4 regions of the Streptomyces sp. a15 genome follow, and region 4 is predicted to be linked to each of the others. Evidence: riboswitches for the same ligand, from Rfam matches in the RefSeq annotation. Region 4 holds a riboswitch; each other region holds the start of a gene.
The links. Region 4 has a riboswitch for cobalamin ahead of AC5P09_RS32505 (cobalamin biosynthesis protein). Riboswitches for the same ligand answer to the same signal wherever they lie in the genome.

Region 1 (3,396 bases), on a different contig from region 4:
GGTTGGCCACCACGAACGACAGCGGCGAGAGCACCTTGCCGGCGGGCAGCCGGTACGGGCGCTCGTGGTGCGGCAGCCGGTCGGCGAAGACGCCGTACGCCAGCGGGGCGCCCGCGTACATCAGGACGCTCGCCGAGGTGATGAAGCCGACCAGCTCCTGCCAGCTCGGGAAGGGCAGGAAGCAGACCACGCCGGTCACGAAGGAGACGATCAGGCCGAACCAGGGCACGCCCCGCCTGTCGGTGCGGGCGAAGACCTTCGGCGCGTACCCGTTCTTGGCCAGGCCGTAGGAGACGCGGGAGGTCGCGGTGGTGTAGATCAGGCCGGTGCCGCCGGGTGAGATCACCGCGTCGACGTACAGCACCACACTCAGCCAGCCCAGGCCCACCAGGGTCGCGAGTCCCGCCCACGGGCCTCTGATGCCGGGGAAGTCGAGCTCGGCCCAGCCGTGTGCGAAGGAGCTGTGCGGCAGCGCGCCGATGAACACGATCTGCAGCAGGACGTAGATGACGGCACCGATCGCGACCGAGCCGAGAGTGGCCCGCGGCAGGTCCCGCTTCGGATTGCGGCTCTCGCCCGCCAGTTGGATCGCCTGCTCGAAACCCAGCAGGGCGAAGATGATGCCGCTGCCGCTGATCGCGCTCAGCACGCCCTTGGCGCCCAGCGGGGCGAAGCCCTCCGAGGTGAAGTTGCCCGGGTGGAAGTTGCCCGCGGCGATGACGAAGATGGCGCCCAACGGAACGGCGATCTTCCACCAGGTGGCCGCGCTGTTGGTGTGTGCCAGGGCGCGGACGCCGAAGAAGTTGACCGTGACGAAGACGGCCATCAGGAAGACGGCGGTGACGAGGCCCGAGGCCGTCAGCGTCTGGTCACTGTGTTCGAGACCCCGGGCCCAGGACCAGTGCCCCGCATAGCCGATCATGGCCTCGACCTCGATCGGTGCCACGGTCGCCGCCTGCAGCCAGGAGAACCAGCCGAAGGACATGCCGGCCAGGCCGCCGAACGCGTAGTGCGGATATCGTGCGGTGCCGCCCGCGACCGGGAACATGCCGCCGAGTTCCGCGTGCACGAGAGCCAGCAGGACGATGGCCACCGCGCCGATCACCCAGGAAATGACCGCCGCGGGACCGGCCGCGGTAACCGCTTTTTCCGCTCCGTAGAGCCAGCCGGATCCGATGATGGAACCGACCGACGCCCACATGAGCCCGATCAGTCCGACGTCCCGCCGCAGGCCGCCGCCCGGGCCCCTGCTGTCCTCCGGGGCGGCTTGGTCAACGCTTACCATTTCTTAGGGGGCCTCTCATAAAGGAGATGCATTCACCATGCAAGAGGCCTCAGATTAGGAATCAAGCGCTGTTCCGCTGAAGGTGGTTGTCGAATTTTGACTGGCGTACGGGGATTTCCTGGACAGCGTTTCAGGAATTACGGACGCAACGGAAACCTGTATGACAACTGGATCCGTCAGCCCAGGCGGGGAATCTCGATCGCCGGGCAGCGGTCCATCACCATCTCCAGGCCCGCGGCCCGAGTGCGGTCGTACGCCGCCTCGTCGACGACCCCGAGCTGGAACCAGACCGCCTGCGCGCCCTTCGCCACCGCCTCGTCGGCGACGGCCCCGGCGAGGTCGCTGTTCACGAACACGTCCACGACGTCCACGTCGAAGGGGATGTCCGCGAGCGAGGCGTACCCCCGCTCCCCGTGCACCGTCTCCGCCTTGGGATGCACGGGCACGACCCGCTTGCCGTAACGCTGGAGCACCTCGGCCACGCCGTACGCGGCGCGCTGCCGGTTCGACGACAGGCCGACCACGGCCCAGGTGTCGCCGAGCCCGGTGAGGATCTTGCGGACTGTTGCCTCGTCGCCGTACACCGTGGGTCTCCTTGGGGTCGCGTATGCCCTGACCTCTCGCACAACAGCGCACCGCGATCGGCGATTCCCCACCGTGATAGCTTGCCGAGGCCAGTCGAACCCATGAGACGTGGGTCAGGGAATCCGGTGCGAATCCGGAGCTGACGCGCAGCGGTGAGGGTGACGGGCGGGGCCTCGGCCACTGGACGACTCGAATGTCGTCTGGGAAGGCGCCCCGACCGGATGATCCCGAGTCCGAAGACCTGCTGGCGGCCCCCGCGGTGACGTACGGCGGGGGAGCACCGTACGACCGGGCTCCGCGTTCGAGCCCTCGACGATCGAGGACCAACTTCCGTGCAGACAGCACGTCTTGCCCGTCCCTCCGCCCTGTTCGTAGCCGGCTCCCTGTTCCTGGCCGGCTGCGGCGACGTCGGCACCTCCGCCACGACGGCTGCCGTCAGCCTCGACAACTGCGGCCGTACGGTACGCGTCGAGGCCCCGCCCGAACGGGCCGTCTCCCTCAACCAGGGCACCACCGAGATCATGCTCTCCCTCGGGCTCGCCGACCGTATGGCGGGCACGGCGACCTGGACCGACCCCGTGATGAAGGGGCTGGAGAAGGAGAACGCGAAGGTGGCGCGGATCGCCGACAACAACCCCTCCTTCGAACGGGTCCTGGACGCCGAACCGGACTTCGTCGCCGCCTCCTTCGTCTCCACGCTGGGCAAGGGCGGCGTCGCCACCCGGGACCAGTTCGAGAAGCTCGGCGTGCCCACCTACGTCTCCCCGTCCGACTGCGCCGGCAAGGACAACTCCGGCGACGGGGACGGCGCACGGACCGATCCCCTGACCGCCGAGACCGTCTACGGCGAAGTCCGGGACCTGGCCGCCGTGTTCGGGGTGAAGGAACGGGGAGAGGAACTCGTCGCAGAGCTCAAGGCGCGGATGGCGAAGGCCACTTCGGGCATCGACGCCTCCGACGTGACCCTCCTGTACTGGTTCGCCAACTCCGAGTCGCCCTACATGGCGGGCTGCTGCGGCGCTCCCGGCGTCGTCACCCGCGCGCTCGGCGCGAAGAACGTCTTCGACGACACGCACGACGAATGGCCGCAGATCAACTGGGAGACGGTCGCCGACCGCGACCCCGACGTCCTCGTCATCGGCGACCTCACCCGCAGGTCGCAGACCGCCGAGTCGGCCGAGAAGAAGATCGCCTTCCTGGAGTCCGATCCGGTCACCAGGAACATGACCGCCGTCCGGCACAAGCGGTACGTCCTGCTCAGCGGGCAGGCCATGAACCCGACCATCCGCACGATCGAGGGCGTGGAGCGGGTCGCGGCGGGGCTGCGCGAGTTCGGACTCGTGAAGTGACCGCCCGGGCGGTCCTGCTCGGGGTGGTCGGGACGGTCCTGCTGTGCGGCTCCCTGGCCGTCGCCATCACCATCGGCCCGGCCGACCTGCGGGTCGCCGACGTGTGGTCGGTCGTCGCGGCCCATCTCGGCCTCGGCTCCTCGGAGTTGACGCCCATCCGGGACGGCATCGTGTGGC
Region 2 (3,396 bases), on a different contig from region 4:
GGATCCCGCATGTCCATAGCCAGACGTGTCACCGCGCGCCGCCTGCTGGGGACGGGCGCCGCGGCGCTCGTCCTCTGTGCCGTCTCCGCCCCCACCTCCTGGGCCACCGGCACCCCCGGTGGCGACGGCTGGAAGTCCGGCGGCACCTACCAGCCCGGCACCGGTGCCGGCACGGAGACCGAGACCGACCGCTGCCAGTTCTCGCTGGACGGCACGAGCTTCTACGACTCGGTCAAGGTCGACGACCAGAACCTGAAGCCGACCGACGACGGCAAGGTCCACATCAAGGTCCGCACGGCCGGCGACGCGACCACCTGCACGGCCTCCCTGGCCTCCTACCTCGCCCACGGCGCCACCTTCGCCACCTCCGGCGAGCAGGTCTTCGTCGACTTCGACACGGTGACCGTCAAGCCCGGCCAGACCGACTCCCTCGACATCGCGGTGCCGGACGCGGGCTGCTTCGCGCAGATCGACCTCTACCGGGGCGCCGTCAAGTTCGACGGCGAGCTCGACGCGAACGACGGCTTCGTCCACGGCGACCTGCCCATGGGCCCGGACCGTCCGGTCATCAAGGACAAGCTGATCGCGGCCTGGAACGGCGGCACGAAGGACTGCACGACCGCCCCGTCCGAGCCCCCGGCCACCCCCACGCCGACCCCGTCGACCCCGGAGTCCACGGAACCCTCGACACCGGGCGAGGAGACGACGCCGCCGGCGACGGAGACTCCCTCCGAGTCCCCCTCGCCCTCCACCGAGGCCCCGAGCCCGTCGGCCTCCGAGTCCACCACCGCTCCCGCCGCCACCCCGAACGGCGGCGGTGGCGACCTCGCGGAGACCGGCGGCAGCAGCGCGACCGGCCCGATCGCGATCGGCGCGGCCGTGCTGCTCGCGGGCGGCGCGGGCATCGTGCTGGCGACGCGGCGTCGCAAGGCGGCTCGCTCGTAATCAGGCGCAGTTGGTGCAGTCGGCGTCAGCGCCGGTCGGGCGGTTTCAGCCCGGCCGGCGTTCGGGCCTCGTCCTCAAACTCCCCCAACTCGTCCTCAAACTCCCCCAAAGGGGGTGCCCCCAGCGGGCTGGAGGTCGCGCAGTGCGCGAGCAGCGAGGCGATGTCGGCGTCCACCACCCGGTAGCGCACGATCCGCCCCTCCTTCTCCCCCTCCACGACCCCCGCCGCCCGCAGCAGCCTGAGCGCCTGCGACACGGCGGGGTCGTTCATGCCGGTGGCGATCGCCAGGTCGGAGACGGCCAGGGGACCGGTGCGGTGCAGGGCGAGCAGCAGGGCCAGCCGCTTGGGATCGGCGAGCAGCGAGAAGCGGTCGGCCCAGGCGCGGACATGGCCCGGTTCGCCGATCGCGGCGATGGCGTCGCACACCCGGTGCCCGTCGATGGTTCGGCGATCCGCTCGGTCGGCCGGAACGAGATGCATGCCGCCATCCTCGCAGGCACCCCCATGTGATCTTCCATACCTGCGCAGGTACGCAGCTATGCAGGAGACCGCTTGCCACCCTACGGTGGGCTGGCCGTGGTGCTCGGGAAGCCGGTGACGACCCCTCAAGGGTCCATGCCGGAGCGGCCCTCGCCACTGTGATCGGGGAGTTTCCGTCCCGTCCGGCGCCAGCCGGGCCACTGGTCGCACGACCGGGAAGGCAGGAACGGACACGCACGACCCGTAAGCCAGGAGACCGGCCACGGCATCTCACGAGTTGATCCACGAGGTGCTGGAGCGTGACCGAATGACCCTGCCCAAGCCTGCCCAGACGTCCGTGCCCGCCCCGACGTCCTTCAAGTGGCGCCGCGAGGACACCCTCAAGACCGCCGGACTCATGTCGGTCGTCGCCGCACTGCACGTCGTCGCCTTCGGAATCCTGTTCCTCCTCGTCGTCCCCGGGCACTACGAGGTCGGCGACAAGGCCTTCGGTATCGGCCTCGGCATCACCGCCTACACCCTCGGCATGCGGCACGCGTTCGACGCCGACCACATCGCCGCGATCGACAACACCACCCGCAAGCTGATGGCCGACGGCAAGCGCCCGGTGTCGGTGGGCTTCTGGTTCGCGCTCGGCCACTCCAGCGTGGTGGTGCTGCTCGCCCTGCTGATCGCGGGCGGCACCCAGCTCGCCGGAAAGGTCATGAACGAGGATTCCGGCACCCACCAGGTGCTCGGCGTCCTCGGTACGACGATCTCCGGCACGTTCCTCTACCTCATCGCCGCCCTCAACCTGGCCGCCCTGCTGGGCATCCTGAAGGTGTTCAAGGCGATGCGGGCGGGCGCCTACGACGAGAAGGAACTCGAACAGCACCTGGACTCCCGCGGGTTCATGAACCGCATCCTCGGCCGCCTCACCAAGTCCATCACCCGCCCGGGCCAGATGTACCCGCTCGGTTTCCTCTTCGGCCTCGGCTTCGACACGGCGACCGAGGTGACGCTGATGGTGATGGCGGGTTCGGGCGCGGCGGCCGGACTGCCCTGGTACGCGATCCTCTCCCTGCCCCTCCTCTTCGCCGCCGGCATGAGCCTGTTCGACACCCTCGACGGCACCTTCATGAACTTCGCCTACCAGTGGGCGTTCTCCAACCCGGTCCGCAAGGTCTTCTACAACCTCACGATCACCGGCCTGTCCATCGCCGTCGCCTTCTTCATCGGCACCATCGAACTCGTCGGCGTCCTGCACGAGAAGCTCGACCTGAGCGACACGGTCACCACCTGGATCGCCGACATCAACCTCGACAGCGTCGGCTACGTCATCGTCGGCCTGTTCGTGGTGGTGTGGGCGGCGGCCATCGGCTACTGGCGGCTCGCGAAGGTGGAACAGCGGTGGGCGGTACGGCCGGCGGCGGACACCCGCTAGGCGTCCGCTAGGCGCCCTCCACCGTCGTCAGCCACAGCTTCACGTACCGCTCCACGTCCACGCCCAACGCCACGTCCACCAGCCGCTGTTCACGGGTGCCCTCGTGGATCTCGGACTCGCCGGGGCGGGGGCGCCGGTCGACGATCGTCTGGCCCCGGCCGGCACCCGGGGCGAGGCTCACCTCGACCGGGAGACGTTCGGTGGTGATCCCTCCCGGGTCGACGACCGCGCAGACCGCGCCCGCGTCGCCCAGGCCGCCGGTGGGGGTGGGGTCGCCGGAGGTGGCCGGGTCGCGGTGGGCGAGGAGTTCGCCGGCCAGCCGGAGGCGGGGCTCCGCGCTCGCGCGCAGCCGCTGCACGTCTCCGGCCGGGACAAGGACCTGCTTGAAGACGTCCAGGCCGTACATGGTGATCGGCACCCCGGCGGTGAGCAGGATCGCGGCCGCCTCCGGGTCGTGCCAGACGTTGAACTCCGCGACCGGCGTGGCGTTCCCGGTCGCCACCGCGCCGCCCATGAACACGATCCGCTCGATGTTGCGCACGACCTC
Region 3 (3,396 bases), on a different contig from region 4:
GAGCGCAGGTAGTACGTCGTCTTCAGGCCCGACTTCCAGGCGTACGCGTACATCGAGGAGAGCTTGCCGATGGTCGGCGTCTCCAGGAACAGGTTCAGGGACTGGGACTGGTCCAGGAACGGCGTCCGGGCCGCCGCCATGTCGATCAGGCCGCGCTGCGGGATCTCCCACGCCGTGCGGTACAGCGCCCGTACGTCCTCGGGGATCCAGGCGAAGCCCTGCACCGAGCCGTTCGCGTCGCGCAGTGCCTCGCGGGTGCGGGCGTCCCAGACGCCCAGCGCCTTCAGTTCCTTCACCAGGTACGAGTTGACCTGGAGGAACTCACCGGACAGCGTCTCGCGCTTGAACAGGTTGGACACCTGCGGCTCGATGCACTCGTACACACCCGCGATCGACGCGATGGTGGCGGTCGGCGCGATGGCGAGGAGCAGGGAGTTGCGCATGCCGGTGGTGGCGACGCGTGCCCGCAGGGCCGCCCAGCGCTCCGGCCAGGTCAGCTCGGTGTCGTAGTGGTCGGGGTGCAGAACACCCCGGGCCGTACGGGTCTTCTCCCAGGCCGGCAGCGGGCCGTTGCGCTCGGCGAGGTCGGCGGAGGCCTGGTACGCGGCGAGCATGATGCGCTCGGCGATGCGCGTGGAGAGCCGACGGGCTTCCGGCGAGTCGAAGGGCAGCCGCAGCTGGAAGAAGACGTCCTGCAGGCCCATGACGCCGAGGCCGACCGGGCGCCACTTGGCGTTGGAGCGGCCCGCCTGCTCGGTCGGGTAGAAGTTGATGTCGACGACGCGGTCGAGGAAGGTGACGGCGGTGCGGACGGTCTCGTCCAGCCGGTCCCAGTCGATGTCGCTGTCGACCACGAACGCGCCGAGGTTGACCGAGCCCAGGTTGCAGACCGCCGTCTCCCCGTCGTCCGTGACCTCCAGGATCTCCGTGCAGAGGTTGGAGGAGTGGACGACGTGACCCGGCTCGGCGGTCTGGTTGGCGGTGCGGTTGGCGGCGTCCTTGAAGGTCATCCAGCCGTTGCCGGTCTGCGCGAGGGTGCGCATCATGCGGCCGTAGAGGTCACGGGCCGGGATGGTCTTGCGCGCGAGGCCCTTCTCTTCGGCCTCGCGATAGGCGGCGTCGAACTCCTCGCCCCACAGGTCGACCAGCTCCGGCACGTCGGCGGGGGAGAACAGCGACCACTGCGCGTCCGCGTTCACACGGCGCATGAACTCGTCCGGGACCCAGTGCGCGAGGTTCAGGTTGTGCGTACGGCGGGCGTCCTCACCGGTGTTGTCGCGCAGCTCCAGGAACTCCTCGAGGTCGGAGTGCCAGGTCTCCAGGTAGACCGCGGCCGCGCCCTTGCGCCGCCCGCCCTGGTTCACGGCGGCGACCGAGGCGTCGAGGGTCTTCAGGAACGGGACGATGCCGTTGGAGTGCCCGTTCGTGCCGCGGATCAGCGAACCGCGGGCGCGGATGCGGGAGTAGGCGATGCCGATGCCGCCGGCGTGCTTGGAGAGCCGGGCGACCTGGTGATAGCGGTCGTAGATGGAGTCCAGCTCGTCCTTCAGGGAGTCGAGGAGGTAGCAGGACGACATCTGGGGGTGCCGGGTGCCGGAGTTGAAGAGGGTGGGGGAGGAGGGGAGGTAGTCGAGGCGGCTCATGAGCCGGTAGAGGGCGGCGACTTCGTCCAGCGCACGGATGCTGTCGTCCTCGGCCAGGCCACTCGCGACACGCAGCATGAAGTGCTGGGGCGTCTCGATCACGTGCCGGGTGATCGGGTGCCGGAGCAGATAGCGGCCGTGCAGGGTGCGCAGGCCGAAGTACCCGAAGCGGTCGTCGGCGTGCACGTCGACCAGCGCGTCGAGGCGGTCGGCGTGGACCCGTACGAACTCGGCCGTACGGTCGGCGATGAGGCCCTCGCGGTGGCCCACCGCGACCGACTCCGTGAAGGACGTGACGCCCTGGGAGGCGGCCTCGGCGCGGATGTTGACGGTCAGCAGGCGGGCGGCGAGCCGTGAATAGGCAGGGTCCTCGGAGATGAGGCCGGCGGCCGCCTCGGTGGCCAGCTCGCGCAGTTCCGTCCCGTCGGCCCGCGCGGACCGGCCGCGCAACGCGGCGGCGGCGACCCGGCCGGGGTCGGCGTCGGGGAGGTCGGCGGTCAGCTCGGTCAGGGTCCGCAGCAACGCGGTCCCGGGACCGTCGTCGGACACCGGGGTCACTGGAGCTGAAGCTGAAGCCGGGTCTGCTGGCGCGATGGTCACGTGGGGCTCTCCCTCGCTCGGCACGGGGGCCTTGCGGAGGGCAGACGGCAGCACACGAGCGCACACGGCGTCGCGCCCACCGGCCCACTCCACGAGGCCCGGACGTCATGGCACCCGGACCTGATGGCCGGGCACGCTGTCGGCAGGTCCTCGGACTGACGCCCATACACGCATATGCGCGCATGAGTACACCGTTGCGGGACAGTTCCGGATTCGCACCGGATTCCCCTGCGGCGACAGCGAGCATGAGCATACATCTTGTGCCGGGTGAGGACAGCACCCCCATATGTTGTGTCGCGCCGGTTTCAGAGCGTCAACTCGTAGGTGAGCAGAGTGATGTCGTCCAGGTGCGGAATCGGGTTCCAGTCCCGTCCGGGAGTGCGGACGAAGCCGAGGCGTTCGTAGATGCGGTGGGCGGAGTGCATGGTGCGTTGCGTCGACAGCACGACGGCCGTGCAGCCCTCGGTGGCCCGGGCGCGGTCGACGCACGCGCGGACGAGGGCTTCGCCGGTGCCTCGGCCGCGGGCCTGGTGGGCGACGGCGAGCATCCGTATCTCGGCTTCGCCGGGGGTGGCGATGTCGGCCATCGGGCCGCCGGACGGTACGAAGGTCACGCCGCCGAGGAGGTGGTCGTTCTCCACGGCTACGAGGACCTCGGCGGCGGAGGCTCGCTTGGCCACGTCCTTCAGCTCGCCGAGGTACTCGTCGCTCTCGCCGAAGTCGAGGAGGCTGTCCCGGAGGTAGGCCTGGGCTGTGATCTCGCCGAGGGCGTCGTATTCGGTGGGGTTCACTCGCCGGATTCGGATGTCCATGCGAGTGAGTGTGTACGACAGCGGGCCGCCGTCGTGCTTGACTTTCGGCGGCCCGCTGCGGGTTCGTCGTGGCTGGTCGCTCCCCCACTCTCGGCTCCGCTCGAGCGGGGGGACCCCCATCGCGGCGGAGCCGCATATTGACACAGCCCCGCGCCCCCTGGGTGGGTTCAGTGAGCGGTGCCAGCAGTTGCCGGGGGAAGCTCCACCTGGACGCCCGGGTCACCCGCGTCCGCCGTATAGTCCTGCGGGGACGTCTCGTCGATGCCCTCGGGGGCCTTCAGGGCCTTCAGGACGAAGGTCAGGACCACCGTGACCACTACGTTCAGGACGAACGCCGTGAG
Region 4 (3,396 bases):
GGAGTGGGTGAGACGGATGCCCTTCTCGTGCGCCCAGAGTTCCGTGAGGGCGAACTCCACCAGAGGCAGATGGCCCGGTTCGTCCTCGGCGTCGTCGACGATGCGTTCGGCCAGCCCGGTGTCGAGGGTGAGGCCGGGGACGCGGGCCGCGGGGCCCTCGACGGCATGCAGCAGGCTCGATCGGCCCAGGGGCGCCACCACTTGGGCACAGTCGCTCAGGACGCGGGCGGTGGCGGGGTCGGCGAGGTCGTCCAGGCAGGACGAGCGCAGGGTGGCCAGGACGCGCAGCCGCCGTCCTTCGGCAGGAACCGAGACCATACCGACCATCAGGGCCAGCAGGGCGCGGGCGGTGGCCGGTTCGGCGGCGACGGTCTCCTCCAGTTGGTTGAGGAAGAAGACGTGGCCGCGCGGGCCGCAGTGGTCGAGCAGACGTCGTCCGAGTTCGGCGGGGGTCATGCCGTCGGCGGAGTCCAGCAGATCGGCCAGGACGAGCGCGGCGCGCTCGTGCTCGACGACGGCCAGAGCGGTGCCGGGCGCGGCGGACGCTGCGGGCGCGGGGTCCGCCGACGCGGAGCCAGGACCGGGCGGTGGCCCCGAAACGGACGCAGACGCCAAGCCCTGCTCGGGACGAGGGCCCGGTACCGCCCAAGGCCCAGAAGCAGAACCAGGCGCAGCAGATGCGTCCCCGCCCGGCCCCGCGCAAGCCTCTCCGCCCGGCCCCGCGGATGCGGCTGCCCCCGTCTCCAGCACCCCCACCACCGCCCGAGCCACCGTCAGCGACGCCCGGGCACCCGGCAGGGGGCGGATCTCGGAGACGGTGAACCCCTCGGCCCTCAGGCGGGGCAGGACCCCCGCCCGTACCAGGGAGGTCTTCCCGCTGCCGGACGGGCCGACGACCGGCACCACCAGGTGCCGCTCGACCGCGTCGAGGAGCCGGCGGGTCTCCTCCTCGCGGCCGAAGAAGTACTCGGCGTCCTCCTCGCGGAAGGCATCGAGTCCTCTGTAGGGGCAGCGACGCGCCCCGGGTTGGAGCTCCAGGATGGCGGCGGCCGGGATCAGATAAGACGTCACGGCCGAGGCACCGCGGTCGGTCGCGACCGTCATGCCGACGACCGCACCCAGGTCCTCGTCCCAGACCGGGGCTCCGCTGCATCCGGGGCCGATGCGGTGGGCCGGGCCGTCCGTCTCCATCGAGATCCAGCCCTGGCCTACCGCACCGAGCAGCCGTCCACCGATCCAAGCGCCGTGTTCGGCGCTGGCGGGGAAGCCGAGGAGGCGGAAACGGTGGTGCCAGACGTCGCCGGCGTCCGCGAGGGGGACCGCGCCGGCGGGCGCGCCTTCCGGCAGCCGGAGCAGTGCGATGTCACCGGTGCCGTCGTCGGCCACCGGCCGCCAGGCCGACACCGACGCCTCGTACCTCACCGCCCCCGGCAGCAGGGCGAACTCCACGGTCACCGGTGAGGCAGGCGCCGTCGACGACCTCGCGTCGGTTCCCAACGCGTCGGCGACGACGTGGGCGCAGGTGGCCACCGTGCCGGGCGCCAGCAGGAACCCGGTCCCGACGGGCCGCCCGTCGCCGCCGCACACCCGTAACACCGTCGTGCCGAGATCTTCCAGGAAACGCGCCGGTTCTCCCCATGCACCCACTTCGTCAATACTCATAAATGTTCATGAATTTCCTTATATCTGGTAGCACTTCGTACGAGGTATTGGAGGTGCCGCGGCCTCCCGCCGCAACCGGCTTCACGGAACGCCACTCATCACAGGGAAATTCGCGCGGAGTCGGTCCGCGGGGCCCCGGCGGAGTGCTAGCCGGTGTGACCCGTGTGGGGTTCTGCACACTCCGCTCCCGCAGGTCAACAGCAAGTTGACGGCCCTTCCAACCCCGTGGTGGACTGCCGGAGCCATGTACGGCGGTAGGAGAGGAAGCCGGTGTGAGTCCGGCGCGGTCCCGCCACTGTCACCGGGGTAGGAAGCCCCGGGAGCCAGGAACTCTCACCGCCGATCTCGTCGAACCAGGGCGTGGACACCCTGAGTGAGGACATATCGCCATGCGCGGCTGCCGTTTGAGGTTCAACACCAGCGTCCTGTCTGTGACAGCGGTCGGCTGAGTCCATGCGTGCCGATCGCGTTTTCGCGTACGGCGCCGCCGCCGGCCTTCTCGGCGACCTCCTGCTCGGCGATCCGCGCCGTGGGCATCCGGTCGCGGTGTTCGGGCGGGCCGCGGGTGCCGTGGAACGGGTGTTGTGGCGGGACCACCGGGGGTGGGGTGCGCTGCACGCTGTGGTGTGTGCCGGTGGCGCCGTCGCGCTGGGCGCGGTGGCGTCGCGAGTCGTGCGTCCGTCCCCTGCCGCTTCCGTCGCGCTGACCGGCGTGGCCACCTGGGCCGTCGTCGGGGGGACTTCGCTGGCGCGGGAGGCTCGGGTCATCGGGCGGGCGCTGGAGGCCGGGGACGTCGACGCCGCGCGGGCTCGGCTGCCGCATCTGTGCGGGCGGGATCCGCAGGCCCTCGACGCCGACGGGATCGCCCGGGCCGTGGTCGAGTCCGTTGCCGAGAACACGTCCGACGCGGTGGTGGGGGCGCTGGTGTGGGGGGCCGTGGCCGGGGTGCCCGGGCTGCTCGGGTTCCGGGCCGTCAACACCCTCGACGCCATGGTGGGGCACAAGTCGCCCAGGTATCGGCGGTACGGGTGGGCTTCCGCCCGGCTCGACGATCTCGCGGGGTGGCCGGGGGCGCGGCTGACCGCCGTACTGGCCGCGGTGGCCGGGCCGGATCCGCGGGGCGCCGTGCGCGCCTGGCGGGCCGATGCCGCGAAGCATCCGAGTCCCAACGCCGGGCCCGTGGAGGCGTCGTTCGCGGGGGCGCTGGGAGTGCGGCTGGGCGGGACGTTGTCGTACGGGGGGCGGGTCGAGCACCGGCCCGTACTCAACACACAGGGGCGCGCGGTCGCCACACCCGACGTCGAACGGGCCGTACGACTCTCGCAGCGCGTCGGCCTGCTCGCGCTCGGCGTCAGTGTCGCCGCACGGCTCGTTGCAAAGGGGCGTACGTCATGACCGGTGGGGGTCTCCTGGTCGCCGGTACCACCTCCGACGCGGGCAAGAGTGTCGTCACCGCCGGGATCTGTCGGTGGCTGGTGCGGCAAGGGGTCAAGGTGGCGCCCTTCAAGGCGCAGAACATGTCCCTCAATTCGTTCGTGACGCGCGAGGGCGCCGAGATCGGGCGGGCTCAGGCCATGCAGGCCCAGGCCTGTCGGGTCGAGCCGACCGCGCTCATGAATCCCGTGCTGCTGAAGCCGGGCGGTGAGCAGAGCAGTCAGGTCGTGCTGCTCGGGAAGCCGGTCGGTGAGCTCAGTGCGCGGGGGTATCACGGGGGGCGGCAGCAGCAGCTTCTGG

Region 1: it holds a riboswitch for cobalamin, as region 4 does, so the genes downstream of both, AC5P09_RS39395 (ABC transporter substrate-binding protein) here and AC5P09_RS32505 (cobalamin biosynthesis protein) in region 4, are expected to answer to the same signal.
Region 2: it holds a riboswitch for cobalamin, as region 4 does, so the genes downstream of both, nicT (Nickel transporter NicT) here and AC5P09_RS32505 (cobalamin biosynthesis protein) in region 4, are expected to answer to the same signal.
Region 3: it holds a riboswitch for cobalamin, as region 4 does, so the genes downstream of both, AC5P09_RS00135 (ribonucleoside-diphosphate reductase subunit alpha) here and AC5P09_RS32505 (cobalamin biosynthesis protein) in region 4, are expected to answer to the same signal.

What each region holds. Positions count from the first base shown of each region.
Region 1 is NZ_JBWLKM010000066.1:35,099-38,494, reverse strand. It holds gene AC5P09_RS39405 (APC family permease) at 1-1,285, opposite strand, end outside; gene AC5P09_RS39400 (CoA-binding protein) at 1,462-1,869, opposite strand; cobalamin riboswitch at 1,944-2,133, shown strand; gene AC5P09_RS39395 (ABC transporter substrate-binding protein) at 2,203-3,219, shown strand; gene AC5P09_RS39390 (FecCD family ABC transporter permease) at 3,216-3,396, shown strand, end outside.
Region 2 is NZ_JBWLKM010000074.1:26,788-30,183, forward strand. It holds gene AC5P09_RS41095 (LAETG motif-containing sortase-dependent surface protein) at 10-945, shown strand; gene AC5P09_RS41100 (ArsR/SmtB family transcription factor) at 971-1,426, opposite strand; cobalamin riboswitch at 1,507-1,705, shown strand; gene nicT (Nickel transporter NicT) at 1,734-2,849, shown strand; gene AC5P09_RS41110 (nucleoside hydrolase) at 2,857-3,396, opposite strand, start outside.
Region 3 is NZ_JBWLKM010000001.1:26,714-30,109, reverse strand. It holds gene AC5P09_RS00135 (ribonucleoside-diphosphate reductase subunit alpha) at 1-2,243, opposite strand, end outside; cobalamin riboswitch at 2,368-2,496, opposite strand; gene AC5P09_RS00130 (GNAT family N-acetyltransferase) at 2,549-3,055, opposite strand; gene mctP (monocarboxylate uptake permease MctP) at 3,223-3,396, opposite strand, start outside.
Region 4 is NZ_JBWLKM010000042.1:66,043-69,438, forward strand. It holds gene AC5P09_RS32500 (nSTAND1 domain-containing NTPase) at 1-1,662, opposite strand, end outside; cobalamin riboswitch at 1,875-2,014, shown strand; gene AC5P09_RS32505 (cobalamin biosynthesis protein) at 2,116-3,057, shown strand; gene AC5P09_RS32510 (cobyric acid synthase) at 3,054-3,396, shown strand, end outside.